Regions from separate parts of the Cohnella candida genome, predicted to be linked through region 2. Evidence: predicted binding sites of a transcription regulator. Region 2 holds the regulator's gene; the other holds the start of a gene.
The links. Region 2 encodes Rex, which represses fermentation and respiration genes when NADH is low (regulators of the CRP and FNR family bind a similar motif). Its sites were predicted from a motif close to TTGTGAAATATTTCACAA; they were not measured.
Positions count from the first base shown of each region.

Region 1 (15,336 bases), 620 kb from region 2:
AGAATGATTGGAGATTGATTAAATCGCGATTTTTGATATATCCTAAGGAAGAAGGCATACGAATACGTTTACAACTTGGAGGCATAACACATGAATCAAGCTGACGATGTTCCGGTTTACTACGACGGTTCGATGCATCCGGAAGCAATGACGTCTCAAGCGCCGGGCGCTCAGGACGAAACCTCCGAGAAAGCCGATGGCTGGGCAGGATTCATCGGCGCCAATCCTTACGAGTTCGAAATGAAGTAATGGCAGTTGCCGTATTCCTTCCGCACATGAAGAAAGCCATTCCGGATCATCCGGAATGGCTTCGTTTTTTGATTAGAGGGATTAGAAGTTAGCGGCTGCCTCGCGCGCTTTCGCGATCGCTTTCTCTTTGATGGTGTCCGCTTGGTCCGGCATGGCGGCCATTCCTTCGACGAAGATGCCTTCGAACGAGGGGACGCCGTGGAATTGCATGATTTTCGCCAAGTAGCTGTGACCGCTCTCGAAACCGGCAGCCGGTCCCTCGGAATAAACGCCGCCCCTGGCTTGGATATGGATAGCTTTCTTGTCCGCCAGAAGGCCGACGGGGCCGTTGGCCGTGTATTTGAACGTTTTGCCGGCGACGCAGATCGCGTCGATATAGGCTTTCAGCACGGGAGGGAATGAGAAGTTCCACATCGGGGACACGTAGACGTATTTGTCGGCCTTGACGTATTGCTCGACGATTTCGTTCAGACGGCTTACTTTCGCTTTCTCCGATTCGGATAGTTGATCGAAGCCCGAGCCGGATCTGAGTTTGCCCCAGCCGCTGAAAACGTCGGCGTCGATATGGGGGACGTCCATGTTATAGAGATCCAAAACGACGACTTCGTCTTGCGGATGGGATTCCCTGTAGGCGTCGATGAATGCCTTGCCGACGGCCATGCTGTAGGATGTTTGGTGATCGTGAGGATGCGCGGTAATGTACAAAACGGTTGCCATAGTGAGTTTCGCTCCTTCTGTGTATGTTCTAGGCACAGTTCACATAATAACTTTTTGTAAGTAAATAAACAATGGTAATTAAATGGTATGCCCACGAGTCTTAATGTTGCCGGAAGCCCTTGGTTTCATTACAATAAATCCGAATCTTTGAAACGAGGAGTTTGCAGCCATGGAGCCACTTTACGAACATTTCTTGTTGGAAGACCACGAACACTATCAAAATACGATGTTCGGCGTGCTGGGCATGCGGATCACCGAGATTTCGCCGAACCGCGTGGTTGCGACGATGCCCGTGAGCGACGCCACCCGGCAATATTTCGGGGTTTTGCACGGAGGCGCATCCGCAGCGCTCGCCGAAACGGTCGCCAGCGTAGGCACGTACCATTTGATCGATAAAGAAACGTTTGTCGCGGTCGGGATGGAAATCAACGCGAACCACCTTCGCAGCAAGAAGGACGGAATCGTAACCGCCACTGCAACGCCGCTCCATAAAGGGCGGACGACCATGGTTTGGGATATCCGGATCACCGATGAAGAAGGCCGTCTCATCTGCGTTTCCCGTTGTACCGTCGCCATCGTTCCGAAAGACCGGCAGCGCGGGTAAGATATCGCCTAAAATCACCGTTTTAAGGCCGGGTAGTCGTTTTGTCCATACGCCTGAACCAATCCTGCATATGATTATCGTGCTGAGATTTCTGGCGATGGAGTGATGAAGTTGCGCTACGGTAATAATAAGTTGGGCAAATACCGGTTAATGCTGACCAACCCGGCGTTATCCGGCAGCTTGCCGCCGACCGCGCTTGCGACGAAGGCGAATATAGGCGCGATGCTGGCCCAAAACCGGGACGTATACTTGAAACCGAATACCGGAACCGGGGGGTTCGGCATTTTCAAACTGTCTCGCCATCGTAACGGATATCGTTTGAGGAACGGCACTCAAAGCCGATACTTCGCGTCCTTCGACGGAGCTTATGCGGCGTTCGAGAAAACCAAAGGCAGAAGAGCGTACCTCGTCCAACAAGGCATTCCCTTGCTTCATTATGAGGGCCGGCCTTTCGATTTGCGGATTATGATACAGCTAAACCCTGGGCGCAAATGGGAAGTCACCGGGATCGTGGGCCGGTTGGGACAACGCCATAAAGTGGTGACGAACTACCACAACGGCGGCAAACCGATGCCGATTCAACAGCTGCTAACCCCGTATCTCCGCGAGCGAGAAAGGACCCTATACGTGGAGAAGCTGAAAGAGCTGGGCATTCGGATCAGCAGCCATATGAGCCGCGTATTTCCCCGTTTTCCGGCTTTCGGGGTAGACATCGGCATCGACAAACAGCTGAAACCGTGGATCATCGAAGTCAATTCGAGGCCGGACAAATACATCTTCAACGCTCTCGCAGACAAGTCCATGTTTCGCCGAATCATTCAGTATGCAAGACTTCAACGAAAACGTTAGGCTCTTCGCCGAACGAAACCTCCGAATCTTCCGCTTTGCGGGGATCGGGGGTTTTTGTCGTTTTCGTTTCCCAAAGTGATATGCATCACATTCAACTCCCAGGCCTTACGTTAAGATAACTCCAGAGTCATTGGATGGAGGCGAAAAACCGTGGCGAATCCCGCGCGAAAGAGAAAGCTGGTCCTGATCGGAAACGGAATGGCCGGCATCGGTACGTTGGAGCAGATCCTCAAGCTCACGAGAGCTTTCGATATTACGGTTTACGGCGCCGAGCCGTATCCCAACTATAACCGGATTCAATTGTCCTACGTGCTGGAAGGCAGCAAAACCGTACAGGACATCATCATGAACGACCGCAGCTGGTATGAAGAAAACGGCATTTCTTTGCACACCGGCGCGTCCATTACGCGAATCGATACGTCAGACAAACGGGTTTATACCGCGGAAGGAGAATCCGCGGACTACGACGTGCTGATTCTCGCGACTGGTTCCAAACCGTTCGTTCTGCCCGTACCGGGCGCGGATAAGGAAGGGGTCATCGGCTTCCGGGACATCGCGGATTGCAACACGATGATCGAGGCTTCCAAGTCGTTCAAAAAAGCCGCGGTCATCGGCGGAGGCCTCCTCGGTCTGGAAGCGGCGAAAGGCCTGGTTCAGCTGGGCATGGATACGACGGTCGTCCACTTGTTCGATACGCTCATGGAGCGCCAATTGGACGCCGTGTCGGCCGGAATGCTCAAGGCGGAACTGGAACGGCAGGGCATCAAGTTCGCCATGGGCAAGAAAACCGTCGCGCTGACCGGAGAAGATCGGGTTACCGGTCTCCGGTTCCAAGACGGCAGTGAGCTGGAAGCCGATCTTGTCGTCATGGCGGCCGGCATCGTGCCGAACGCGGAACTGGCGAAGGCGAGCGGCATCGAAACGAAGCGCGGCATCCTGGTGGACGACTTTCTGCAAACCAGCGTCCCTGACGTCTACGCAGTCGGAGAATGCTGCGAGCACAGAGGCGTTTGTTACGGCCTCGTGGCTCCGCTGTACGAGCAAGGAACCGTCCTTGCCAAAAAGATCGCGGCTGTTGAAACCGCACCTTATACGGGATCCTCTGTTTCCACGAAGCTGAAAATCTCCGGCGTGGACGTCTTTTCGGCCGGCGAGTTCGCGGAGACGGAAAAGCACCGGGTTTTGCGCAACCACGACGACTGGAAAGGGACCTACAAGAAAGTGCTGTTGGAAGGCAACCGAATCGTCGGCGCCGTGCTGTACGGCGACGTCACGGACTCCGCCTTGCTCGCCCGCTCCATCCGGGAAGGCAAGAACATGACGGATGACCTTTACAGTGAATTGTTCGGCGGCGGCGGGTGTTGCGAAGGAAAAGCGAAATCGACGGGAGTCGAAGCGATGGCGGACGAGGAAATCGTCTGCGGATGCAACGGCGTCACGAAGGGAGCCATCGTCAAGGGAATTCGGGAAGAGGGCTGGGATTCGGTGGAACGGATCAAAGCCTGCACCGGAGCGACCCGCTCCTGCGGCGGCTGCAAGCCGCTCGTGGAACAACTGCTCCAATACACGCTTGGAGAGAAATTCGACGGTGCGGCCGCGAAGAAAACCGGCATCTGCGGATGCACGACGCTCGGACGCGACGAGATCGTAGCCACAATCCGCGAGAAGCGCTTGACTCACGTGAGGGAAGTCATGCACGTGCTCGGCTGGAACGAGCCGGAAGGCTGCTCCAAATGCCGGCCCGCCATCAACTATTATCTGGGCATGATTTGGCCCAAGGAGCATGAGGACGAGAAGGATTCCCGTTTCGTCAACGAACGGCTTCACGGCAACATCCAGAAGGACAGTACGTTCAGCGTCATCCCGCGGATGTACGGCGGCGTGACTTCTCCGGACGAGCTGCGAAAGATCGCGGACGTAGCGGACAAATACGATGTGAAAATGGTGAAGGTGACGGGCGGACAGCGCCTGGACCTGCTCGGCGTCAAGAAGGAAGACTTGCCGGCTATTTGGGCCGACCTCGGCATGCCGTCCGGATACGGCTACGCCAAATCGCTTCGCACGGTGAAAACGTGCGTCGGTTCCCAATTTTGCCGCTTCGGCACACAGGATTCGATCAGCATGGGCATGGAGCTCGAACATCGGTACGAGCGCCTGTGGATGCCGGCCAAGTTCAAGATGGCCGTCAACGGATGCCCTCGCAATTGCGCCGAATCGGGCACGAAGGACATTGGCATCGTAGGGAACGACGGAGGCTGGGAGATTTTCGTCGGCGGCAACGGGGGCATCAAGCTTCGGGGCGCGGATTCGCTGTGCAAGGTGAAAACCGACGAGGACCTGATCGACATCTGCGACGCGTTCATTCAGTACTATCGGGAAAACGCCAACTATGCGGAGCGCACCTCGGATTTCGTGGAACGGGTAGGGTTGGAAAGCGTAAGGCAGGCGGTGGTGGAAGACAAGATTGGCCGCGTGAAACTCATCGGCAAGCTGGATGAGGCGCTGGACGGGCTGAGGGATCCTTGGCAGGAAGTCGTTCAGGACGAAGAAGTCCGCCTCAAGCTGTATCGGCCCGTAACCGCAGGAAAATAAAGCAGGCGACAGGAGGAGATCAACGATGCCAACCATCACGACGAAGACGACGGTTGTCCCTTTGGGGCCTATCGAACAATTCCCGGCCGGATTCGGCAGGGAGGTGCTGGCGGCAGGCTGCCGGATTGCGGTTTTCCGCACGACGGACGGAGGGCTTTACGCGCTGGAGAACCGGACGCCGCATCCCAAAGGGGGGACGCTCGCGGAAGCCATCGTCAGCGGCCATTTCATTTATTGCCCTATCCGGGACTTGAAGATTTCCCTCGAAACCGGACTTGTCCAAGCACCGGATAAGGGAGAGGTCTGGAAGTTCGAGATTCGGGAAACGAAAGACGGGAACGTTGAACTGGCGCTCGCGATCGCTCTATAATTCCGTCACCCGAAGAAGGGGGTAATCCCAATGTTTAAGGAATCCATTGAAACGATGGTGCAGACCGCGCTGAAGAAGAAGGAACTGCTCGACCAAAGCCGGCTGCGCTACTTGCTGGCCGCGGGCCTCGCCGGGGCATTCGTCGGCATCGGCATCGTCCTCATTATCTCTATCGGAGCACCGCTGTTCGCCATCAAGTCTCCCGTTACCAGCATGGCGATGGGCGCATCGTTCGGCATCGCGCTGACGCTCGTCATTTTCGCCGGATCGGAGCTGTTCACGGGCAACAACATGTATTTCGCTTTCGGTACGCTGTCCGGAGCGACGACCTGGAAAGATATGCTCCGCAACTGGGCCTGGTGTTATGCCGGCAACCTCTTGGGTGCCATGGTCTTGGTCATGCTGGTTGCCGGATCGGGCATATTCCACGGCATCGGGCCGGATCACTTGCTGATGGCGATCGCGGCCAAAAAGATGTCGCTCGGCTGGTCGTCGCTGTTCTTCCGCGGCATTCTCTGTAACTGGCTCGTGTGTCTGGCCATCTGGTGCTCGGCGCGGGCGAAGTCCGATTCGGCGAAACTCGTGCTGATCTGGTGGATGTTGTTCGCGTTCATCGCCTCCGGATACGAGCACAGCGTCGCGAACATGACGGTCCTGGGTCTTGCCCTCGTGCTTCCGCACCCCGAGACGGTGACGTTGGCCGGGTGGTTCCACAACATGATTCCGGTCACGCTCGGGAACATCGTCGGCGGCGCGGGATTTCTGGCCTGTCTCTATTGGCTGATTACTCCATACCGTCACAAGAGAGAAGCCGTCAAAGCCGCATCGCGCTTATCCGCTTGAATCTGTCAGTCAGATTACACGAATCCATAAAAAAGGCCTTCCCCGTGCAGTCCTCGGACTGCGGGAAAGGCCTTTAAACATTTCAAGAAATTAGCCTTTGCTCGTTTGAACTTGCGCTTTCGCGGCTTGTTCCGCGCCTTCTTCCTTCGGCGCATGGGTCCGCTTGATGAACAAGCTGATGATCAGCGCCAGCACGGCCAAGCAGAGGCCGATGAAAAACGCGTTGTGAAGCCCCGCGACCATCGATTGGATCAGTTCGCTCGGCGAAGTCGGGTCCTTGGAAGTTTTCATGTATTCTTTGGCGCCGGACGACATGATGCTGATGAACAGCGCCACGCCGATCGCGCCCGCTACCTGCTGCAAGGTGTTGAGAATGGCGGTGCCGTGCGCATACAGACTGCGCGGCAGCTGGTTCAAGCCCGTCGTCTGCGCCGGCATCATGACCAAAGAAATTCCGACCATCATGATGATGTGAATCATGATGATATGGCCCTTCGTCCAATCGGATTCAATGCCCATGAACATCCAAATCGCGACGCACATCAGCACGATGCCGGGAATGACCAATACGCGGGGACCGAATTTGTCGAAAAGGACCCCGGATACCGGCGCCATGATCCCGTTGATGATGCCGCCCGGCATCAAGGCCAAACCCGCCGAGAATGCGGTGAGCAGCAGCACTTGCTGCATGAAGAGCGGCAGCATGATCATCGTCGAGAAGAGGGACATCATCATCACCAGCATCAGAACGGTGACGAGAGAGAACATCGGATACTTGAAGGCTCTCAAATCCATGATCGGATTTCGGGATACGAGCTGTTTCCATACGAACAAGATCAGGGCGATGCCGCCGGCGACCAGACTCCACACGACGACCGGATCCGACCAGGAACCGCGGTCGCCCGCGCTGCTGAAGCCGTATACGATGCCGCCGAAACCGATGCAGGAGAGAAGGATCGAGATGACGTCAACCTTCGGTTTCGTGAGGGTCGTCACGTTTTTCAGGAAAGCCAAGGCGAAAATGACGGAAAACGCGGCAAGCGGAATGATGAGATAAAACAGCCAGCGCCAAGACAGATGTTCGACGATCAAGCCGGATAAGGTCGGGCCGATGACCGGCGCCGTCATGATGACGAGACCGATCATTCCCATCGCTCCGCCGCGTTTCTCCGGAGGGAAGATGACGAGTATGACGTTCATCATGACCGGCATCATCAAACCGGTACCTAGCGCTTGAATGACGCGCCCGACGAGCAGGACGTCGAAGACCGGCGCAACCGAACTGATGACCGTTCCGACTAAGAACAGCATCATCGCCCCGATGAACATTTGCCTTGTCGTAAACCATTGCTGCAGCAGCGCCGTGACCGGCACCAGCATGCCGACGACCAGCATATAAGCGGTAGCCAGCCATTGCACGGTCGATTCCGTTATCTTGAAATCGGCCATCAAATCCGGAAACGCGATGTTGAGCAGCGTTTCGTTCAAGATGGCCACGAACGCGCCGATAATCAATGCGGCGACGATCGGTCCGCGTTTGATCTTGCTTAAATCGACGTTCGCGGATTGATTCTCCACACTACTGAATTCCACTCCAAGCTCCTCCTGTACGGTTAATCTGGAATATCACATCATTTACCATATCGAACAATTGTTCGTGAGTCAAGGAAGGAAATCCTCGGAAAGCGTTGAAAAAAATAGCAGACCGATGAATTCCCGGATCGGCTTTCGTCTAAATAAAAGAAGGCATCAAGGACAACAAACCAATTTGACGATGAGGTGTTTAAAAATGGCATTAATGTCCACATTCACGAGCTTCAATCTGCCTGTAAACAACGTAGAACAATCGAAGGCGTTCTTCACCGGACTCGGATTCGAGCTCAACCCGCAATTCCCCGAGAATGAGAAGTCGGCAGCCATCGTGATCGGCGGCAACCTGCAGGTCATGCTGCTCACCAAAGAACTTTTAAAGTCGCTCACGCAGAAGGAATCCGTTGATACGGAAAAGTATGCGCAAATGACGATCGCATTGGCCTTCGAGAGCCGGGAAAAGGTGGATGAAATCGTGAATACAGCGGTCTCCTTGGGCGGGAAATCGTACGAAGAACCTGAGGATTACGGATTCATGTATCATTGGGCCTTCGAGGACTTGGACGGCCATATGTGGGCTATTAACTACATGCACGCGGATGGTACGAGAGGAGAATGAAAGATGAACGCTGAAGTCACCGAATTCATCGAGAAAGTTAAAGAACCTTGGCAAGCCGAGCTGTGCCAAGGTTTGCGCGAAGTCGTCCACGGAGTGATTCCGGACGTACAGGAACGCTTGCAGTATGGCAAGCCTCATTTTTTGAAAAACAAGAAATACGCGGCGGTGATCTCCACCTCGAAGGATGCGGTCAGCTTCACGATTTTCAATGCCTCCGGACTGGAATTGCCCGAAGGGATGTTCGATGGCCCGCCGGAAAGGAAGACGATCAAGTATCGTAAAGGCCAATCCATCCACGGCGACCTGTTGACCTCTTTGGTCAGCCAAGCCTCCAGCACGTTATAATCGTCAGCCGAGCTTCCGCACCATTTTGTAACGCCCGGGTTCAGGCCTGAAGCCGATGAGATCGCGGTTGATGCGGAGCATCGGGGCATTCATGGAATCGTTGTGCGTTTTCAAATAAGGGACGGCATTCGATTTGGCGGTCTGCACGCCAAGCATCTTCAAAGCGAGCGCAATGCGTCTTCCGCGATATTCGCGCAGAACGCCGGTATACTCATGGTACATCGCCCGCGTTTGCTCGTTTTGTTGCAGCGTGACGACGCCGACGTACCGGTCGCCGTCCTTCGCGATATGAATCCACTCCGGCCGGATGCCCGGCCGGTCGATATTCCACTTTTTCCATTCCTCGAACCATGGGAAGTCTTCCGCGTAACCCGGAATATCGGGTTGAGTCGTTTTATACAATTCGTAGAGTTTTCTTTCGCCGGCTTCCCCCGGTTCTTCCGCCAAAGTCACGAACCGAATCCCCGCCTTTTTCGCCTCGTCTATCGCTCCCACCAGGGTTCCGCCGTCGAAGTTATCCAAATCCAGAACGGACTCGAACATGTGGCGTTCCTTCTCGTATCCGCGGCGTTCCGCGAAAGAGACCGACTCCTTGTCGTTCTCTCTAATGAAGTCGATTAACCGGGATGCCTTGACTTCCATGGCCCATTGATGAAGAGCGGCATACAACGCAGCGCCGATTCCTTTTCCCCGGAATTCGGGATGCACGACGACCGTCTGAATTAAAGTTCCCAGTTCCGTCCACGGCGCCCGCCAAGCGATCGCATAACCGACGATTTGCTCGCGTTCGTCCACGGCCACCCATTTGGGACGATCCCAGCCCATCAATTCGTTTTCTTCGTTGTAATGCAATTGGCCCGGCGGTATGCTTTCTTCGTCTTCCCTCAGCCGCTCCGCCGTCGTCGGTTCCGGATAAATGAAATTCAACAGCGGCGCGACGGCTGCATAGTCGTCGGGTTGTATTAATTTTCGAATTATATAATTGGGCAAGATGGCAACCTCCATATATTTCTTCCATTTTTCGTTACCATTATCTCATGTATCGCCGTCTTGATCATGGTAAAGTTTGGCTTAATAGATTTTTGCCGGGGGAGCTTCGATAGGATGGAGAGCATTGGAGAGGAAATCGCGTCGCACCTTAAAGAATGGCTGGGTGTATCCATTACAGGTATGTCGCCAATAGACAAAGGTTGGCTGAACGTGAAGTGGAGGATGGACACCGAACAAGGACCTCTGTTCGTGAAGTACTACCATCCGGAGCGGTACAAAATTCACATTCGACCGGACAGAAAAGCCGAGATAGAGCGGACACTGCGGTTTCAGGACGGGTTGAATGAGGACGGCATTCCTTGTCCAAGGGTATACCGATTCGACGGTAGTTATATAAAAGAAACTCATAGCGGTCTGCATTACACCGTAATGGAATGGTTGGACGGATATACCGTTCCGGCAGGCAGCATGAATAAAGCCCAGATGCATGAATTAGGTATCGCAACCGGTCGAATGCACTGTTGGCTGGGCCGAATTCCTCAGTTGGAACAACCGGCCTGGAAGCCGGATAAGGAAGCCTATCTTCGGCAATGGAAGCTCAATTGGGATGAGGCGGAGCGTGCAGACGATTCGGTTGTGAAGGAGTGGCTTCGGAGATCGTGCAGCATCGTAGACTCCACGGATTTTCATATCTTCGATCCAAGCCCCATCGGGTGGCTTCATTGGGATTTGTGGGTGGACAACATTTTGCTGCGGGAACATGGAGTAGCGGGGATCGTCGATTTTGACCGGATGACGATGGCGTACCCGGAGATCGATGTCGCTCGGGCCGTTTTGTCAGGCGCTTTACTGGATGGACAGTTGGATGCGGGGAAGGTACAGGCGTTTATGGAAGGCTACCGCCAAAATGGGGCAGCGCCTCAAGGAATGCTCACTCGTGCGTTTCGTATGCTTTATTTCATAGAGTCGATCTGGTGGCTAAGGACGGAGATCCGCCGCGAGAGTGAACTCAGCGGTTTACTCGCCCGGTTCGTGGAAGAAATGCATTGGATTGAAAATAACTGGGACGCGTTACCCGATCGGTTGGATTTTGCATGAGGATCGATCGTCAAGTGAACGGAGTCCGACCGGTAGTTTATTCCATTCGGCAGGATCAGTGGATCAGCTATTACGTCTATTCTTCCAGTAGCGAGGCCGAGAAAGGACTGCAAGAATTCGAGAATATTCCGGCCGCATTCGTCAAACACAGCAGATACAAAGTCGCGAACGTGCTGCTTTTTTATATTGGGGGCGATGTAGAAACGGAGAATCGCATTCAAGCGATAATGGACGAATGGCCGTAAACGAGGGATGACAAAACGGGCTTCTTGTTTTATGATTTTGTTTTAATCGAACAAGGAGGGTACCCCATGAAACGATCCGAAGTCAGGCAAGCGCAAGAAACGACAGCCCGGATGCTCTCCGAGCATGGTATGATATTGACGGTAGAGGAGCAGAGTCGGATCGAAGTGGCGGACTTCGGGCTTAACCGCCTTCAGCAGGAAGGGCTCGAGCTCATCACGTACGTCAATACGGACAGATACTGCGCGAAGGAACTCGTGTTGTTTCCCCGCCAGACCTGCCCGGAGCACCTTCATCCGCCGGTCGGTTCCGATCCCGGCAAAATGGAAACGTTCCGCTGCCGGTTCGGCAAAGTGTTCCTGTACGTGGACGGCGAAGCTTCCGAAGACATTCAAGCCGCGATTCCGGAAGGCAGCGAGCCTTATTACACGGTCCGCCATGAAATCGAGCTGAATCCGGGAGAACAGTACACCATCCCGCCCGGCACGAAGCATTGGTTCCAGGCCGGCGACGCCGGCGCGATCGTATCCGAGTTTTCGAGCACGAGCCGCGATGAGTTCGATATTTTCACCGATCCGCGCATCCGAAGGATACCGGAAATCACGAACGACTGATGGCTTGCGGTTCCGCTGTTTTGTAAGCGGTGACTGTAAGCGGTGACAGGCAGGATTCACCGGCTTTTCCAGGCCGTATCCGAAAAGGAGGGGCGTCACATGAATCTCATCGGGCTCGACATCGGGACGACGTCCATCTGCGGCGTGCTCATGGATGCCGCAACCGGCCGAGTGGTGAAAGCGTTAAATAAACCGAACGCGTCGAACTTAAGATCTCCTCACGATTGGGAGTTCACTCAAGATGTTTCGAGTATTCTGAGCGCGGTTCGGGAAATCGTCGCTGAGCTGCGTGAAACGGCTCCGGACATCCGGGCCATCGGCGTTACGGGTCAAATGCACGGCATCCTGTACGTGGACGATAACGGGGACCCGGTATCGCCTTTATTCACGTGGCAGGATCAACGCGGGAATCTTCCCGCAGACGGCGAACTCACGTATGCCGAACGACTGCGGCGGTTAACCGGGTATGCCGTGTCCACCGGCTTCGGGATGGTCACCCATTATTATCATGTCGTGAACGGAAGCGTTCCACCTCGAGCGGCTTCCCTTTGTACGATTGCGGATTATATCGCTTTCAAGCTTGCCGGTCGAACGAAACCGGTGACGGATCCCACCCATGCGGCAAGTTTAGGCGTTTACCGTTTGGAAGCCCTTGCATACGATGTGGAAGCGTTGAGCAAAGCGGGGATCGATCCCGGCATCCTGCCGGAACAGGCAGGCTCGGGGCAGATCATCGGCTATACGGCAGACGGGATTCCGGTCGCAGGTGCGATCGGCGATAACCAAGCGAGCTTTCTGGGTTCGGTCCGGGATATCGCCAAGACGCTTCTCGTGAACATCGGTACAGGTTCGCAAATCTCGGTTTATTCCGAACAGTATATCCAGGCGGAAGAAATCGATACGCGTCCCTTTCCCGGCGGCGGCTACCTGTTGGTCGGCGCATCGCTGAGCGGCGGAAAGTCCTATGCGCTGCTGGAGCGGTTTTTTCGGGAGGTTTGCGAGACATTCGCCGGGAACGACGGTTCGACTGATCTTTTCGACCTCATGAACCGACTCGCCGATCCGACGGATGCGGATGAATCCGGCTTGAAGGTCGGCACCCAATTTTACGGAACGCGGACGGATCCGGATGTCAGAGGGTCCATCGAGGGCATCGGTCCCGCGAATTTCACGCCGCGGAATCTGGTTCAGGGTTTCCTTGAAGGGATGATTCGGGAACTGCGGCGATATTACGACGGTTTTCCGGTGTCCGTGAAAGAGCGGCTGGCTTCGATAGTGGCCTCCGGCAACGGAATCCGCCGCAACGAAGCCTTGCGCAGGATGTTGGAACGGCGATTCGGATTTCCGCTCGAGATGCCGCAATATCCGGAAGAAGCCGCCTGCGGAGCCGCGGTTTCCGCCGGTGTCGGTTGCGGGTTATATACCGACTACAGCCGCTCGTCCGGCGAATGGACGAATGGGAGCAGGGGAGATCACGATGATTGATACGAAAGGCAAGAACATTCGGCACGTCAAGAACTTGAATCGGAACATCGTTCTGGCGTTCATCCGGAACCAGGGTCCGATCACCAAGGTCGAAGTCGCCGCCAGAACGCATCTTTCCTTCACGGCGATCAACAATATCGTCGACGAGCTGATTCAAGAAAATTTGATCATGGAAGCCGGCTACGATATTTCGAGCGGCGGACGAAAACCGATCCTGCTGGACGTCAATCCGGATGGCTTATATACGGTCGGGATTCATTTGAGCGCATCCGCCATCAAAGCTGCCGTGATCAACTTCAAAGGCTCGCCCGTCGTGCAGGAAGAGAGTAAACTGGGCGACCCCTCGGACCGGGAAGCGCTTATTCATTGCATCGTTCAAGCCGTCCAATCGATTCTTGACGCATCCGGGATCCCGAAAGAGAAATTCGCCGGGATCGGTTTTGCCTCCCCGGGTCCGCTCGATCCGAATAAAGGCACGATCTTGTCGCCTCCGAACATTCCGGGCCTGGCGTACGTTCCGATCCGGGACATTCTGGAAGAACGGTTCGGCATGCAAGTCTTGATCGAGAAAGACGCCAACGTCATGGCGTTGTCCGAGCTTTGGTACGGGGCTGCGCAAGGATTGAACAGCATCATCTACGTGGACGCGGACGTCGGTATCGGAAGCGGGATCATTTTCAATCGCAAAATCTATCAAGGCTTTCCGTACGGCGCGGGCGAAATCGGCCACGGCACGATCGAATTGGACGGTCCGAAGTGCAATTGCGGGAACTATGGCTGTCTGGAGGCCGTCGCATCCGGAATGGCGATCGTACGACGGGCTGGGGAAGAAATACGAAGAGGGGTCAGCAGCGAATTGTCGCCGCTTTACTTGGAGCGCGAGGATTCCGTGGACCTCTTCGCCATCATTCGAGCAGCAAGGCGCGAGGACGCGCTGGCGGTAAATCTGCTCAAAGAATCGGCCAGATACGTGGGCATCGCCTTGGCGAACGTCATCAACATGATTACGCCGGAATCGATCGTCATCGGGGGTTATCTCGTCAACGAATATCCGCCGTATTTCGATCAATTGAAAGAAGTCGCTTTACCGCGTTGTTTTGCCAGTTTCCACAAGGACAGCATGCTGCAAAGCTCTTCCCTGAAACACCAAGCCGGCGTGATCGGGGCGGGAACATTAGGCTTGGAACGATTCCTTTCGAGTGGTTTCTGAGCCATTCGACATCCAGTTTTTCCACATGAATAAAAAAGTTTTTAATATGCAAGGGTTTTCACTAGACACGACCTAATGACGGGTCTATAATACCGATATAACTTGATGTTTTCGTGAGGACTTATTAATTTAAGTTCAAAAAGATAAGGGTATATAGAAGATGAGAGGACCTCGGCAAAACCGATCCTCACCACGACCCTTATTTTTTGTAAACGATCTGAAAGCGCTTAAGGATGTTGGGAACGGATTCCGGAAAGGGAGGAAGGACATGAAGTCAAAAGTGAACAAGTCGGTATACGGGTATCTGTTCATCTCCCCGTTTTTCATCGCCTACACGGTCATGGGATTAGTGCCGATTTTGTATACGCTTTATCTCAGTTTCACCAAATGGGACGGATTTACGAATCCCATTTACGTCGGATTCGCCAATTACGAACGACTGCTGCATGATACTTTCTTCTACCAAACGATCGGCAACACGCTGATCATCTGGATCTTCTCGATCGTCCCTCAATTGATCATCGCCCTCTTGCTGGCGCTGATCCTCAACGAGAAGTTCATAAAAGGCAAACATTTCTTCCGGGCGGTCTTTTACTTCCCCCACATCATCACGCCGATCACGCTGGGTGTCATGTTCGCCCTGATGTTCGATTGGCAGACGGGCAGCATTAACATGCTGCTGATGAAAATCGGCGTGATTCACGATCCGATCCATTGGTTCAACAATCCCTGGTGGTCGAGAATCATCGCGGCTTCGGTCATCTGCTGGCAATACTTCGGCTTTAACCTGATCGTGTTCATCGCCGGCATGCAGTCGATTCCGACGGAAGTTTTCGAGGCCGCGGAAGTGGACGGCGCTTCGAAGAGCCAAGTCGCTTGGCGCATTACCTTGCCGCTGCTTCGCCCGGTGTTCCTGTT
Region 1 covers NZ_CP033433.1:1,283,070-1,298,405, forward strand. Annotated here, with positions in the region: gene EAV92_RS24410 (hypothetical protein) at 91-249, shown strand; gene EAV92_RS06075 (FMN-dependent NADH-azoreductase) at 331-966, opposite strand; gene EAV92_RS06080 (PaaI family thioesterase) at 1,136-1,570, shown strand; gene EAV92_RS06085 (YheC/YheD family protein) at 1,682-2,419, shown strand; gene nirB (nitrite reductase large subunit NirB) at 2,618-5,011, shown strand; gene EAV92_RS06095 (nitrite reductase (NAD(P)H) small subunit) at 5,037-5,381, shown strand; gene EAV92_RS06100 (formate/nitrite transporter family protein) at 5,412-6,224, shown strand; gene EAV92_RS06105 (DHA2 family efflux MFS transporter permease subunit) at 6,315-7,802, opposite strand; gene EAV92_RS06110 (VOC family protein) at 8,014-8,433, shown strand; gene EAV92_RS06115 (DUF1801 domain-containing protein) at 8,437-8,778, shown strand; gene EAV92_RS06120 (GNAT family N-acetyltransferase) at 8,782-9,768, opposite strand; gene EAV92_RS06125 (phosphotransferase enzyme family protein) at 9,883-10,866, shown strand; gene EAV92_RS06130 (hypothetical protein) at 10,863-11,111, shown strand; gene EAV92_RS06135 (D-lyxose/D-mannose family sugar isomerase) at 11,178-11,723, shown strand; gene EAV92_RS06140 (sedoheptulokinase) at 11,823-13,208, shown strand; gene EAV92_RS06145 (ROK family transcriptional regulator) at 13,201-14,418, shown strand; gene EAV92_RS06150 (carbohydrate ABC transporter permease) at 14,687-15,336, shown strand, end outside.
Region 1: a site for Rex is predicted at 2,493-2,510, ahead of nirB (nitrite reductase large subunit NirB). Genes of this name have one in related genera too.

Region 2 (15,336 bases):
GCGATAATCCCGAGCACGACAATGAAAAACAAAGGAATGATCGTCCCCATCGCTCCGAAACCGCCGTCAAAGCCGCCGAAACCCGGATCGTTACCGAACATGCGCCCACCCGCCTCTTTCGCCTTGAGTTGGAATCCTCTTACAATAAATACGACGCACCCGTCCAAATGTTACGTCCGTCCCGCAAAAAAATTCCTTGCTCGCTCGGAGCAAGGAATTCGTTGTCTGAGGGCTTATTTGCCCGTTCTGAATTTCTGCGTATGGGCGCGGGCTTCCTCGACGTTGGAGACGCGGTTGCGGCTCCATTCCAGCAAAATCCGGTCGATATACCGAAAATGGAGCTTGCCGGCGAACACCGATTCTTTCAGCGCGAACAGCACCAGATCTTCGTCGTAGCCGTCCTTGTCCAGCCACCCGTTGATCGTCTCGACCTCCATTGGCGACAACGGCCGGCCGAATTCCTGCTCGAACACCGCGAACAGGTTCGTCGCTCCCCCGAAGACGGATGTCTTCGACACGGGAGGACGCGCGGCATGGCGGGCATCAAGAGAATCCGGCGACGCGGAGGCGTCGCCCCCGCCCGTACGCAGCGGGAACTCTCCCGCCGCGAGGAGCGCGCCGATCTTCTGGAACAGGCCGGACAGGTTATAGCGGTCGGACTGGACGCCTGTCACCGGGTCGACCATTTCGTCGATGCCGACGAGCCCTTGTTTCACGAGCTTCTGCATCGCTTGGCCGACGACGGACGGCGAGGATCCGAGACGCTCCTGCAGCTGTTCCATCGTCGGAAATTCGATCTGCTCCAATTGGCGGAAAGCCAGGAGCTGAATCAGCAGCATCACTTCCGTGTCGCTCAGTTTGAGAGCCCGGTATGTCCTGAGCAGCGCATACGGAATGCTGGCCGCGCCGTCCATATAGGCTTCGGCCAAGCCGCGCGCGATACCTCCCCGATCGTCCATTGTTCCGCCTCCTTTGTCTTATTCGTGTTCGTTGGGAATTTATTACGGATACAAGCGGTAAAGCATCCGAGGAAACGCGATCGTTTCCCGCACGTGCTCCAAGCCGCAAATCCAGGATACGGTTCTTTCCAAGCCCAATCCGAATCCGGAGTGCGGCACGGTGCCGTAACGGCGCAGGTCCAAATACCATTGGTAGGCTTCCGGAGACAGTTCATGCTCCTTGAAGCGTTCCTCCATCAATCCCGGATCGTCGATCCGCTGCGAGCCTCCGATGATTTCCCCGTAGCCTTCGGGCGCGATCATGTCGGCGCACAGGACCACTTCCGGCCTGGACGGATCGGGCTTCATATAGAACGCCTTGATGCCCGTCGGATAGTGCGTGATGAAGAGCGGCCGGTCGAATTTCTCGGCCAGCGCCGTTTCGTGCGGCGCGCCGAAATCTTCGCCCCAAGGCAGCTCCATGCCGAGCTCCCCGAGCATCTTGATCGCTTCGTCGTACGTGATGCGGGGGAACGGCGGCTTCACGCGTTCGAGCGCGGAGATGTCCCGCTCCAGCGTCTCCAGCTCGGGACGGCAGTTCTCGAGCACCTTGCCGACCACGTGCGAGACGAACTGCTCCTGCACCCTCAAGTTCTCTTCGTGGTCCACGAAAGCCATTTCCGGTTCGATCATCCAAAACTCGATCAAGTGGCGGCGGGTTTTGGACTTTTCCGCGCGGAACGTCGGGCCGAACGAATACACCTTGCCGAGCGCCATCGCCGCGGCTTCCATGTAAAGCTGGCCGCTCTGCGTCAGGTAGGCGTCCTCGTCGAAATATTTGATATGGAACAGCTCGGTCGTCCCTTCCGCAGACGATGGCGTCAGAATCGGCGGATCGACGAGCGTGAAGCCATTCCGGTCGAAAAACTCCTGAATGGCGGAAATGATTTGGGCGCGGATGCGCATGATCGCCCGCTGCCTCGGCGCGCGCAGCCACAGGTGGCGATGGTCCATCAGGAAATCGACGCCGTGCTCCTTGGGCGTAATCGGATAATCCTGCGTGATCTGGATGATTTCGATTCCCGTGACGGACAGCTCGTACCCGGATTTGCTCCGCGGATCTTCGCGGACAACGCCGGTCACGTACAGGGAGCTTTCCTGCGTCAGCTTGCCCGCGTTCTCCCAGGCTTCCTCGGATACCTCTTCTTTGACCAGAACGCCCTGGATGAAGCCGGTTCCGTCGCGAAGCTGCAAAAACTGGATTTTGCCGCTGGACCGCCGGCGCGTCAGCCAGCCGCCGAACGTCACCGATTCTCCGACGTGTTGGCCGACTTCCGAAATCGTGACTTTATTTTGCATATTCATTTTCCCCTTCCCGTAATGTCGTTTCGCGAAACCGCCTCAGGATTGCCGCACCAGACGGTAGGTGTCGCGGGCGATCAGCAGTTCCTCGTTCGTGGGCACGACCAGCGCAGCCACCTTAGAGTCATCGGTCGTGATCTTCCTCGGCTCGCCGGAACGTTCCGCATTGCGCTGTTCGTCGAGCGCGAGACCGAAGAAAGACAGGCCTTCGCATACCCGCTTGCGGAGCACGTCGGAATTTTCCCCGACGCCCGCGGTAAACACGACGGCGTCCAAGCCGTTCATGGCGGCGGCGTATGCGCCGATGTATTTGCGAATGCGGTAGGCGTACATCTCGAAGGCGAGCCTCGCACTCTCGTTGCCTTCGTTCATCGCCTGCACGACCTCGCGCATGTCGCTGCTGACGCCGGAAACCGCGAGCAGGCCGCTGTGCTTGTTCAGCATCGAATTCACTTCGTTCAGCGTCAGGTCTTCCTTGTTGATCGTGAACGGAACGACGGCCGGATCCAGGTCGCCGCTGCGGGTCCCCATCATCAAGCCTTCAAGCGGCGTCATGCCCATGCTCGTGTCGTACGATTTGCCGTGGAGCACGGCCGTGCAGCTGGCGCCGTTGCCGATGTGGCAGACGACCAGCTTCAGGTCCGCGAGCGGCCGGCCGAGCAGCTCCGCCGCGCCTCGGACGACGTAATCCACGGAGGTGCCGTGGAAGCCGTAACGGCGGATTTTGTGCTTCCTGTAGAGTACCGTGGGGATCGCGTACAAATACGAGGTCGGCGGCATCGATTGGTGAAACGCCGTATCGAATACGACGGCCTGAGGGACGTCCGGGAGGTTCGCCTCAACGGCGGTGATCCCCGTCATGTGAGCCGGATTGTGCAGCGGCGCCAAATCGAACAGCCGGCGGATCTCCAGCTTCACTTCCTGCGTCACCAATGCCGACTCGCCGAACGACTCGCCTCCGTGCACGACCCGGTGCCCGACGGCTTGGATTTCGCGGATCGAACCGAGCACGCCGAAATCCCGGTGCGTCAGCATGTCGAGCACTTTCCGGACGGCCGTCGTGTGGTCGAGGATTTCGCTGACTTCGCGGATCTCCGGCTTGTTCTCCACCTCGTGGGACAAGATGGACGATTCCATGCCGATCCGTTCCACCCGGCCCTTCGCCATGACGGACTCGTCTTCCATGTCATAGAGCTGGTATTTCAAGGAGGAGCTTCCCGAGTTGATGACCAATACCTTCATGGGAGCCTGTCACCGTCCTTGCCGTATTGGAAAAAGCCGACCCCGGTTTTGACGCCGAGCTGGCCGGCGCGCACCTTCTTCTTAAGCAGGAATGACGGACGGTATTTGAGCTCCCCGTATTCCCGGAACATCCGTTCCAGCGCGGCCAAAACGGAATCAAGGCCGAACCGGTCCGCCATCTCGAGCGGGCCGCGCTCGAACTGATAGCCGATCCGCATCGCGGTGTCGATGTCTTCCGGCGACGCGACGCCTTCCTCCATCAGATGCAGCGCTTCGTTGATCAACAGACAGATGAGCCGGGTCGTGACGAAGCCCGGGGACTCGTACACCATGACCCCTTTTTTGTCGAGGACCATTTCGGTAAAGCTTTTCGTTCTGTCGAACGTGTCGTCCGACGTTTGCAGCCCCCGGATGATTTCCACCACGTCGACCCGGAACGCCGGATAGACGAAATGCATGCCGATGACCCGCTCGGGATGCTGCGTGACGCCGGCCAGCTCCGTTAAACTAAGCGTCGACGTGTTGCTGGCGAGCACCGACGTCTCCGGCAAAAAGCGGTCGAGCTCTTCGAACACTTGTTTTTTCAGATCCAAATCCTCGCTGACGGTCTCGATGACCAGATCGCATTCTCCGAGATCCTGCAGAGATTTTTGCTTATGTATGCGGTTCAGGATCAGCTTCTTCTCCGCGGCCGTGATCGCCCATCTTTCCATTTGGCGGTCCAGGCTCGCTTCCAGCATCTCCAGCGCCGATTCCAGATGCTCCTGGGACTTCTCGACGAGAAGCACGTCCAATCCCTTGACGGCCAGCATCTCGGCGATGCTCCGGCCCATCGTGCCCGCGCCTACGACTCCGATCGTGCGAAACATGTTGTTCGTCCTCCCCCTGCGACGTTAAACCATTCCGTAAACGGGATATTCCCATCTTATCATAACGGGAAGTCACACGGTAATGGAGCGCGCGGCGGTTCAACGACAAAAATCGTCCGGAGGCCAAGCAAGCCCCGGACGATTCTTTGACATGCGAAATGATGGACCTAAAGCCCTCTCATGTAGGTAATCCAGCGCTGGACGTACCCGTCTTGCGCCCACTGGACCATCACTACGGATTCTCCTGCCCCGAGAGGAATGCTGACCGTGTCCGGCGAAACGGACTTCCCTTCCCGCACGGCATGAACGCGGATTTCACGGCCCGTCACGACGCCCAGCACGTTGCCGTAAGTGAACGCGTCCTGTGCGCCGGGCTCGATCGCCTGGATATCCTCCCAGGACATCGTAAGCACGTCGTGCTGGACAAGCTGCGACGGCAATGCCGAGGGCAGACCGTCGACCGTCTTGGATACCGCTACCCATTGTCCCGGATTCCTGCTCACGCTCCATTGCTGAACGCCGGCGACCGAAGGCTCGGCATTCGGAAACAAGTCGCGGAGGGCGGTATGCGGTTCCGAAGCAGCCGTCTTCGCCTTCAAGTTGATCTGGTTGATATGTTTGACCCACCAGTTGACGGCGGGTGCTCCCTGTCCGTCTTTGACGGTAGATTCCACGGCCAAGTAGGCGTTGCCGGCGTAGAGAACCCGTTCGGAGAGCAGATAATCGGGCACCGCGACCGCGGCATCGAGCTTGGTCGATTTCCGGTTCGTTGCCTGGGTCGCTTGCAGCGTTTGCCGGCCGTCCGCCGATTCCACCGCGGCGATATGCCAAAAATTTTGCCCATACGGCATGTACAATCCGGCGGTGTTCGCCATCAAGCCAAGCTCGTCGGGATCGCTGCCCTTCGGGGCCACCAGCACCGTCCGGTAGCGGCTCGTCGGGAAGGACCCCGATTCCTTGCGGTCGGTCCGAAGTCCGATGAGGAGAGCATATGGCGTAGCTTTGGGCGACGCGAGCGCAGTAGGCACCGGCGTGCTTGCCTGTACCGGCGACGCGATCGCTTCTTCCGACTGCCGCCCCCGCTCCAACGGGCCGTTCCACAGCCAAATCCCGAGAAGGATCAAAGCGAACGATGCGAATGCCGCCGCGGGCAGGCGCCAAGCGAACCGGCGCGGAGACCTTCGTCCGCCCCGTTCCGCGTCGATGCGCTCCCGGATCTTCTTTTTCAGCTCTTCATCGAATCCGGCCCGCGCGAACGGGTCACGTCCCAGCTGTTCCTTCAGTTCCTTGTCACTTAGGTCCATGTTCGCTCTGCTCCTTCATCTTGGCTAGTTTTTGGCGGGCGTGGAACAACCGGGATTTAACGGTTCCTTCCGTGACTCCGAGAACGTCGGCCATTTCCTTCATGGAAAGTTGATGGTGGGCGAACAGGATGATCGCTTCCCGGTATTTCGCCGGAAGTTGAAGCACCATGTCCCACATTTCGCTCATGGCCCATTTTTCCATCGATTCCTGCTCGACCGAACGGTTCTCTCCCCTCTCCTCCAGCCAATCGGATAACGTCACCTTGCGTAAAAATGCGGAACGCTGAAAATCGATCGCGGTATTGCGCGTTATCGTAAGCAGCCAAGTTTTGACGGAGGCGTCCCGCCGGAAAGCGTGAATGTGCCGGTAAACCTTGATGAACACTTCCTGGCTGATGTCGTCGGCCATATCCCATTTGCGGGTGATGCTGTACGCGTAATTCCAAACTTCCTTGCCGTAGGCGGTCATCAGCTCTTCCAGCAGCGCCTTCGGGTCGTCCGTTTCCACCATGTATTTCAAGTAGTCCATATTCGTCTCGGAGTTCAAAGCCCAGCACCTCAATTCCTTAGACGATCCGAAATCGGATCCGGTTCAATCATTCGGACGCATGCCAAGCGGGAAAGTTGCCGTCCTTTCGATACTATACCTGAAATCCGCGAAAAAAAGGGCCTTTCCCATCGGTTTGGGAAGGCCCTTTAGGCAAAATTTAAGAGGCGACGGGATTCGCCGGAGAGACGGCCAAACATTCGCGAAGCCGGTCTCCCGACAGCGTCTCTTCCTTCACAAGGATGGACAGCAACTGGTCGAACTTCGCGCGGTTCTCTCCCAGATGCTTGCGCGTACGGTCCATCAACCCGTTCAAAATGTTGGCGTTCTCCTTCGCCCATTCTACCTGCGTCAACGCTTGCGGATGGATGATGCCGAGCTCCGACATGCCGGATTCGATCAGCGTCTTCACGATGCCGGTCGCCTGCTCGAAGTCCCCCCTCGAGCCGGTGCTGCGTCCGCCGTAAATCAATTCCTCGGCCGCGGCTCCGCCCAGGGCGATCATGATTTGATCCTCCAGCGTCTGTTTCGTGTACAGGTAGCTGTCCTTGCGGGGGTGGTGGCGCACATAGCCCAGCGCCTGGCCCCTCGGCGTAAGCGACACTTGCGCGACGCTGCCGGGACGGAGAACCTCCGCCATGATGGCGTGCCCGAGCTCGTGCATGGCGACGCGCTCGCGTTCTTCCCGGGTCGTCTCCCGGTCCGTCCGCTCGCCCATCATGACTTTGTCGATCGCTTGCGTCAAATCCGTCTGGCTCAACTGCTCGCGTTCTTCACGCAGCGCATAGATGGCCGCTTCGTTCATGACGCTCTCCAATTGGGCGCCGGAGAAGCCGAACGTTTCCTCCGCCACCCGGTCGAGCGATACGCCCTCTTCGAGAGGCTTGTTGCGGGCATGAAGCTGCAGAATATGCTCGCGGCCTTTCTTGTCCGGCAGATCGACTTGGATATGACGGTCGAAACGGCCGGGACGGAGCAATGCGGGATCCAGCAGCTCTTTCCGGTTCGTCGCCGCGATGAGCAGAATACGGATGTTTTCGTTGCCTTGGATGCCGTCCATCTCGGTAAGCAGCTGGTTCAGCGTTTGGTCGTATTCCCGATGCTGACCGCCGTCGCGTTTGCCGCCGATGCCGTCGATTTCGTCAATGAAGACGACGGCGGAATTGAGCTTCAGCTTCGCGGCCTGGGCGCGGGCTTCCTTGAACAGGTCCCGGATCCGGCTGGCGCCGACGCCGACGTACATTTCAACGAATTCGCTGCCGGATGCGGCCACGAACGCGGACTTCGTGAAATGCGCCGCCGCCTTCGCGAGCAGCGTTTTGCCGGTCCCTGGAGGCCCGGTCAGCAGAATGCCCTTCAGCGGGCGGATGCCCAGCTTCTTGATTTCCTCGCGTTTGACCATGAATTCGAGCGCTTCCGTCAATTCTTTCTTCGCTTGTTCCTGTCCGCCGATATCGTCGAAGGAGAGGAAAGTCGGCACCTTGGCGGCGCTTTTCTTGTTCATCGCGCCGACGGCGATGCCTCCGCGCGCCTTCGTAAGGAAGAACAGCGCAGTGGAAACGAGCAATAAGGTGATGATGGGCATCGGGGAAACCCCGACGTACATCAGGAATAACAGGAAAACGGGAACGAAGCCGATGGCGATTTCTTTCCCGTATGTTTTCAGCTTACGCATTCGGCCATACCCCCAAACTTGCCGCCTCGCGAGGGAGCACGACGAACTTCGCCGTTTTCCCGTCCACGAGCCGGATATATACGTTGTCATCGTCCATGTCGGTCGTCGCGGTCACGCCCGGAAAACGTGCGGACAGCTTGTCCATGGCATCCCGAATCTCGGAATAATGGCGCGTTTCCATGGCCTGCGCCACATCGAACAGCGAATAGCTCCAGGCTTTCTCGAGCTGATCGGACGTTTCCGATTCCACGTTGAACTCGAGCTTTTTGCCGCCGATTTGGCCGGCGCCTTCTTCCTTGACCTTGCGGTAGACTTCGGCGAGGTCCGCGTCGGGTTTCAACTTCACGTTAAGGACGATTTGGCCGGACGTCATGGAAGCCGCGGCCGATTGGACGCCGTTAACCGATTCCGCCACGCGGTCCAGCGGCTGCTCGACGCCGTAATGCCGGTACGTGATCCATCCGCCGAACAAGAGCGACGCCGACAGCGCGGCCGTAATCGCAAGCGGCACCATTTTGATTTTCATATCGCGTTGTCCTCCTTCATATTTTTGCTGTATTTATAGGAAAGTACGATCATGGTTAAATGACGAATAGAAACGCAAGCGTATAGCAACGAGTATATCAGTTTTAACCGCCGGTTTGGTGATCAAAAGCTTGGCAAGAACGCCAATGAAAAACGCCCCGTCGAAAGGAGGGGCGGATATCGGTTACGGCCGGCGGCAGATCGTTTGTATAACCTATTATACGTCATCTTAAACGTCCGGTGTCATGAAAGTATTCTCATTTTTGCTATAAAGTTTGATAGACGATTTGATAGATAGTTAGCAAGCATATCCGTATGCAAAAAAGCCGCATTTCGCTCCCTTCGAAAGGGTGAAATGCGGCAATCTCAGCATCATACGGCCTCTTTCCCCTTTAATTGCCGGGGAGATCGTAGGCTTTCAGTAAAGCACCTTCTTTAAACGAATAAAAATCGATGCCCTGCTGATCCGAAGCGGGCGATTTGCGATAGCGGATTTCCCACGCCGGCATACCGCCGAACCAGCCCGGCTGGACGCGAAGCGGCACCGCCGCGGGCCGATCGGCGGCGAATCGTTCCCGGATTCGCGATTCGGTATAGCCGTCGGACGCCTTCTCTTTGACGATGCCGTCGCTGCGTTCCCACAGGATCCACGACTGGCCGTCCTTGTCTTGGCCGGATACGATCCACAGCGAGTCATCCCAGGTATACCAGACGGCCTGGTCGATATCGGTCAACCCGCCTTGGACTTTGGCGATGGTGACCGCTCTCCGTTCATCCGCGCGATAACTCGAATCCGCCGTTCGGACGTAAAGGACGAACGCCAGGACGAGCAGCGCGACGAAAACGATGCCCGCGGCGACCCACTTTCCCATGGAGAGGGAAGTCAGCCTGCGCCTGCTTTCCGTTCGGCTGAGGCTCATCCCCTGAGCCTCTCGAAGCAGGCTTGCGCTTCGTAGCGAATCCTTTCCTCATCGAGCGTAAGCAGCTCGCCGCCCCGCAATAGCTGCCGGCCGTCCGCCCAAACGTGCTTCACGTCGGAGCCCGACGCTGCATAAACAAGATGGGAAATCAAGTCGGTGCGGGGCACGAAATGGGTTTGCGCCGTCGATACCGCGATGAAGTCGGCCTTCATGCCGGGCTTCAAGATGCCGGTCTGCCCTTCCAAGCCGAGCGCGCGGGCACCGTAAGTCGTGCCGAGGCGGAGAGCCTCCGCGGCCGGAATGACGGTCGGGTCCCCGGTGACGCCTTTATGAAGCAGGGCGGCAAGGCGGATCTCCTCGAACAGGTCCAGATTGTTGTTGCTTGCCACGCTGTCCGTCCCGAGACCCACGGTCACGCCAGCCGCGAGAAGTTCCGGCACGCGCGCCACTCCGCTAGCCAGCTTCAGGTTGCTGACCGGGTTATGCGAGACGGCGACGTTCCGTTCCGCCAGAAGGGCGATCTCCTCGTCCGTCAGATGGACGGCGTGGGCGACGAGCGCGGGACGGCTGAAGAAGCCGAGACGGTCCAAATGCTCCGGCGGGCGCACCCCGTAATCTCGGACGTTTTGCTCGACTTCGAACCTCGTTTCCGACATGTGCGTGTGCAGGGAAAGGTTCAATTCATGCGCGGCTTCCACGACTTTCACGATGAAATCGGGCGGGCACGTGTAAGGCGCGTGCGGACACATCATGACCGTAATGCGCCCGTCGGCGGCGCCGTGCCATTCGCGGGCGAAGGTGACGGCGTCCTGCAGTTTCGCCTTCTGGACGTCCTCCGGCACCATGCCGATCATGCCGCGCGTCAGCACGGCGCGCAAGCCGGACTGGTCCACGACTTCGCCGACCCGGTGCATGTGGTCGTACATATCCAGGAACGTCGTCGTTCCGGTTTTGATCATTTCCGCCGCGGCCAAGGCGCTGCCCCAGTATACGTCGTCACCGGTGAACTTGGCTTCCATCGGCCACATATGGTTCTGCAGCCAGTCCTGCAGCGCCAGATCGTCCGCATAGCCGCGAAGAAGGGACATCGCGGCGTGTCCGTGCGTGTTGACCAGCCCGGGCAGGAACAGCAAGTCTTGGCCGTCCACCGTTTCGGCGGCAGCCTCCAGCCACTCCGCAGGCGCCTCCCCTTCTCCCATGTCCGCGATGCGCGATCCTTCAACCGCCATCCAGCCTTTGAACAGCGGACGAGTATCGTCCATGGTCGCGAAATATCCGTTCGTGATCAGCCATCTTTTCATTCTTCGACGTCCCCTTGTTCTTTTCGCTTTTCATAATCCATGTAATAGGCCAAGCTGAGCAGTTCCGCCGTAAAGTCGGCGTAGTGGATCCGAACGCCTGCGGGCACTTTCAAGACGGACGGCGCGAAATTCAGGATGCCCTTGATTCCCGCGGCTACGAACCGGTCCGCCACGTTCTGCGCCTCGATGGCCGGAACGGTGATGATCCCGATCGCGATGCCGAGCCTGTCCACCGTCTCGCTGAGCTCCGACATCGGCTGCACGGTCATCTGGTTGATTTTCGTGCCCGTTTTGCCTGCATCGGCGTCGAAAACGGCGACGATTTTCATGTTGTCTTTCGTGTACATGTTGTAATTGCACAACGCGCGCCCCAGGTTGCCGGTGCCGACGAGGGCCACGTTGAGCGTTTTGTCCAATTTGAGGATGTGGCGGATCTTCTCGATCAAATAGGCCACGTTGTAACCGACGCCTTTGCGTCCGAATTCCCCGAAATAGGCCAAATCTTTGCGGATTTGCGCGGGATTGAGGTCCAGCTTCTCGCCGAGATCCTGAGACGATACCGTTTGGACGTCGGATAGGCTGAGCTCGTTCAGAAACCTCAAATATACCGGCAGCCGCCGCACGACCGCCTCCGATATTTTCTCCTGCTTCATCCGGCTTCTCCCCCTTCGTCCGCTGGTTTGACGGTTTCCGGCCTTCCCTCGTCAAGCCACTGCTTGACCCGGTCCGCCATGCCGGCCGTCGGCAAATGCTCCATTTTCGGTCCGGGCAGCGAGTACAGGAAGTATTTCCCGTAGCTCGTGTCGATGACCCTGGTGTCGTACAAAATGACGATCCCCCGGTCGGTCGCGGTGCGCACCAGTCTGCCGAAGCCCTGCTTGAAACGGATGACCGCCTGCGGAAGCGACAGCTTCATGAACGGGTTTTTCTTCTCCGCTTGCAGCTTTTCCGACTTCGCCTCGACCACCGGATGGTTCGGAGGCTGGAAGGGCAATCGTACGATAGCCAAGCACGTGAGCGCATCTCCCGGCAAATCGACGCCTTCCCAGTAGCTGCTCGTACCCAGCAGCACCGACGCCGGCTGGTCGCGGAATTGCTTGGTCAGACGGCTGCGGCTCGAGCCGTCGATTCCCTGGCCGAGCACCTGGATGCCGGCGGGCTCCAAGCTTTCCTTGAGCGGACCGTATACCGTCTTCAGCATACGATGCGACGTAAACAGGACGAGCATGCGTCCGCCGACGGTTTGGGCCACGTCGCGCAGCGAATCGGTCAAGGCCTGCACGAACGCGGCGTCGCCGTCCTTGCCCCGGATACCCGGAAAATCCCTCGGAATGAGCACGAGGGCTTGTTCGCGATAGCGGAACGGGGACGGCAGCTGCGAGGTCCGGAGCCGGCCTTCCTTCTCCGACTCGGCAAGGCCCAGCTGCTCCGTCACATATTGAAACGATTTGTCTACCGTCAAAGTCGCGGACGTCATGACGACGCTCGCCTTGCGGTCGAACAGGCCTTCCTTCAGCAGAGCGCTCACGTCGGCGGGCACGCCGTACATCCACACGGACCGGCCGCGGTATTGGAAGTGCGCTTCCGCCCAGTAGACATAGCCGGCTTCGCCCATCGTGACGAACGAAGACAAGTCCGCCCGGACCGCAGCCACGTCTTTCACGACGCCGCTCAGGTCCGTCAGAAGGCCCTGCAGCGAATAATCGTCGGTTTCTTCACGGATTTCCGCGATCAGCTTCTCCATCGGCCGGATGAAGTCGGACATCAGCTGGATGGCGTTGTCCGCGTCCACGCGAATGGCGTCCCACCCTTTCGGGAGCGCATCTTGCTTCAAGCGCAGCGTCAGGCTGCCCGTCTCGTCGGCGGCGGCTTGGCCCGCCAACAGTCCGAACAACGCTTCCGTCCAGCGTTCCCAGGATTCCCGAATATCGTTCAATTTGGCGGGCATGAGCTCCGCCTTCTCCACCCAAGCGGGCGCTTGGTCATGCGGAACGGATGCGAGTGCCGTCGCCAATTGTGGAATCAATCCGTTCCGGGAATCTTTCCAGAGCCGCTGCAACGGCATCGCGAGAGAGTTGTAGCCGGTTTTCTGTCCGAGATGCTGCCCCGCCACTTCTTCCAGATGATGGGCTTCATCCACGATCAAGCGGTCGTAGGACGGCAGCAATCGGTGCTCGGCGCGCATGTCCGTGAATACGAGCGCATGGTTCGTGATGACGAGGTCCGCTTTGCCCGCCTCGTTCCGCGCGCGGTGATAGAAGCATTTGTGGAACCACGGACAAGAGCGGTTCAGGCAAGACGCCGCGTCGCTGGCGACAGCGTCCCACTCTTCCTTGGAGCGGCCGAGATTCAGTTCCTCGCCCTCTCCGGTGGACGTTTCCGAGAGCCATACCGTCATGGCTCCCCGGGTCACCGCGTCTTCCTTGCCGAGCGCGTAGTCCGGCACCGAAACGCGGTTTTCGAATTTGCGGAGACACAGGTAGTTGCTTCGACCCTTGAAGACCGAAGCGCGGAACGATACGGGCAGCACCTTCTGCAGCAGCGGCAAATCCCGTTGGCGAAGCTGTTCCTGAAGCTGGATCGTGTGCGTCGTCACGACGATTTTTTTGGATTCCTTCAGACCATAATAGAGAGAGGGAAGCAGATAGCCGAGCGACTTTCCCGTTCCCGTGCCCGCTTCCACGAGCAAATGGGAATCCTGTTCGAGGGACTGCAGCACTTCGCCGAACATGATATCCTGGCCTTCCCTGGATTCATAGGCCGGAAGAAGTTCCTTCAGGTTGCGCCGAACTTCTTCGGAGAAATCCTCGAAAGAGGTTTCCGCCAGCCGGCGCGCAACGTCGCTCGCGTCTTCCTGCCGGTTGGCCGCGGCATCGTCGCTCCAATCGCCAACCTTCATCGCGAATTGGCGATGATAGTGGTAGCCCTCTTCATGGAATGCCGGCCGGATTTCCCGGTCTTGCAGCGTCATCGCGATCAGCCAGCCCAAATCGCTTCCTTCGGCGTCGAAAAGTGAACCGAGCCGCTGGAGCGTGAGCATCGGCAAGGAGCGCAATTTATTCAACCCGATCGAAAATAATTCCGCCGTCGCCAGCGCGTCGCTGTCCGCCTGGTGTGGACGGTCATGGCCGATGCCGAACGCCTGCGTGAGCGCCGAGAGTTGGTAGGACGGCAATATCGGATGCGTCAAACGCGTCAGCTCGACGGTATCCAGCATCCGGCCGGTGAACGGCAAATAGCCGCTGCGATCTAGAGCGGCCTGCAGGAAGCGGGCGTCGAATTCGACGTTGTGCCCGACCAGCACGGCGTCTTGGAGCAGCGGCACCATCTGCGCCAGCACTTCCTCGATGTCCGGAGCGTCTTGAACGTCTTCGTCCGAGATTCCGGTCAATTTGGAAATTTCGGCGGGAATGGGCTTCTCGGGCTTAACGAAGCTGGAGAACGTGGAACAGACGGTCCCCGCTTCGTCAATGACAGCGAGTCCCGCCTGGATGATTTCGTCTCTTTGATCGGACATGCCCGTCGTCTCGAAATCGAGCACGGCGAATTTCATGTATGACTTCCTTTCCCGAAGGCCTGCTGCCGGCGGTTAAGCTTCAAACCATTGCCTGAAGCTCCGCGCTGCCGAATTGCAGTTGCAGCTCTCCCCCGCCTTTCCGGCAGCATTCCAAGTTGCGGCGCGGATCGGCGAACGAGGGATCGGCCTCGATCGCTTTGCGAAAAAATTGCTGTGCCTGGTCAAAATGCGCGAACACCGCCTGGATGCACCCGAGCGCGTTGAACGCGATGGCTTGCAGCTTCGGCTCGTCGGCTAAAGCGGCAATCAGGCGAAAATGCCTTTGCGCTTCGGCCCATTCCTTCAGATGCATGCGCGACATGGCCAAGTACAGACGCGCGGCCAACATGTCCGGATAATGCCGGACCGTTTCTTCCAGTTGGTCGGCGGCCTGGACGAACATATGGAGCTTGAAGTACCCTTGGCCTTTCTGGAAAGGTCCGAGCAGAAGCTCCGGCTCCTGCGCGATCTCCCCCTGCTGGTCCAGTTCCCGGAATACGGCCAATTTGTCCTCGAATTGAAGCCAGCTTTCCACGATGTCGTCGCTCAGCGACTTGAGCGTATTCCACTGTTCCTGCATCCGGCTCCGTTCCTCGCCGGCAGCGTTCGGAAAACGGATAATCAGATCGTCTAGCGCTTCGTGCAGGGATTCGAACCATTGCCGGATGATGGACATGCGCGTTCCCCCTTGTCGCAGTGGCTGTATGCTCATTCTGCGTTTCGGGGGGTGCTTTCATACGCGTTACCAAACGGTCGAATGCGGCTCCTCCGCCATCAATTTGACAGGGCGGTTGGCTTCATCCATGATAGCGATTTTCGGCTTGTGCGAACGCGATTCTTCATCCGTCACGTACCCGTAGGCGATGATGATCACCTGGTCTCCCGGGTGTACGAGGCGGGCCGCCGCGCCGTTGAGGCAAATGACGCCGGAGCCTCTCGGGCCGGGAATCGCGTACGTTTCGAAACGGGCGCCGTTGTTGTTGTTCACGATTTGGACTTTCTCGTCGGGCAAAATGTCCACGAGCTCCATCAAATCCTGGTCGATCGTGACGCTGCCGACGTAGTTCAAGTTGGCTTCGGTCACGGTCGCGCGATGA
Region 2 covers NZ_CP033433.1:1,901,449-1,916,784, forward strand. Annotated here, with positions in the region: gene EAV92_RS08910 (DUF2500 domain-containing protein) at 1-101, opposite strand, end outside; gene EAV92_RS08915 (DnaD domain-containing protein) at 234-959, opposite strand; gene asnS (asparagine--tRNA ligase) at 1,002-2,297, opposite strand; gene EAV92_RS08925 (acetate/propionate family kinase) at 2,340-3,542, opposite strand; gene EAV92_RS08930 (3-hydroxyacyl-CoA dehydrogenase family protein) at 3,539-4,411, opposite strand; gene EAV92_RS08935 (hypothetical protein) at 4,579-5,715, opposite strand; gene EAV92_RS08940 (RNA polymerase sigma factor) at 5,702-6,262, opposite strand; gene EAV92_RS08945 (AAA family ATPase) at 6,423-7,928, opposite strand; gene EAV92_RS08950 (hypothetical protein) at 7,930-8,463, opposite strand; gene EAV92_RS08955 (cell wall elongation regulator TseB-like domain-containing protein) at 8,855-9,382, opposite strand; gene EAV92_RS08960 (amidohydrolase) at 9,379-10,683, opposite strand; gene EAV92_RS08965 (redox-sensing transcriptional repressor Rex) at 10,680-11,336, opposite strand; gene dinG (ATP-dependent DNA helicase DinG) at 11,333-14,236, opposite strand; gene EAV92_RS08975 (hypothetical protein) at 14,280-14,915, opposite strand; gene panD (aspartate 1-decarboxylase) at 14,982-15,336, opposite strand, start outside.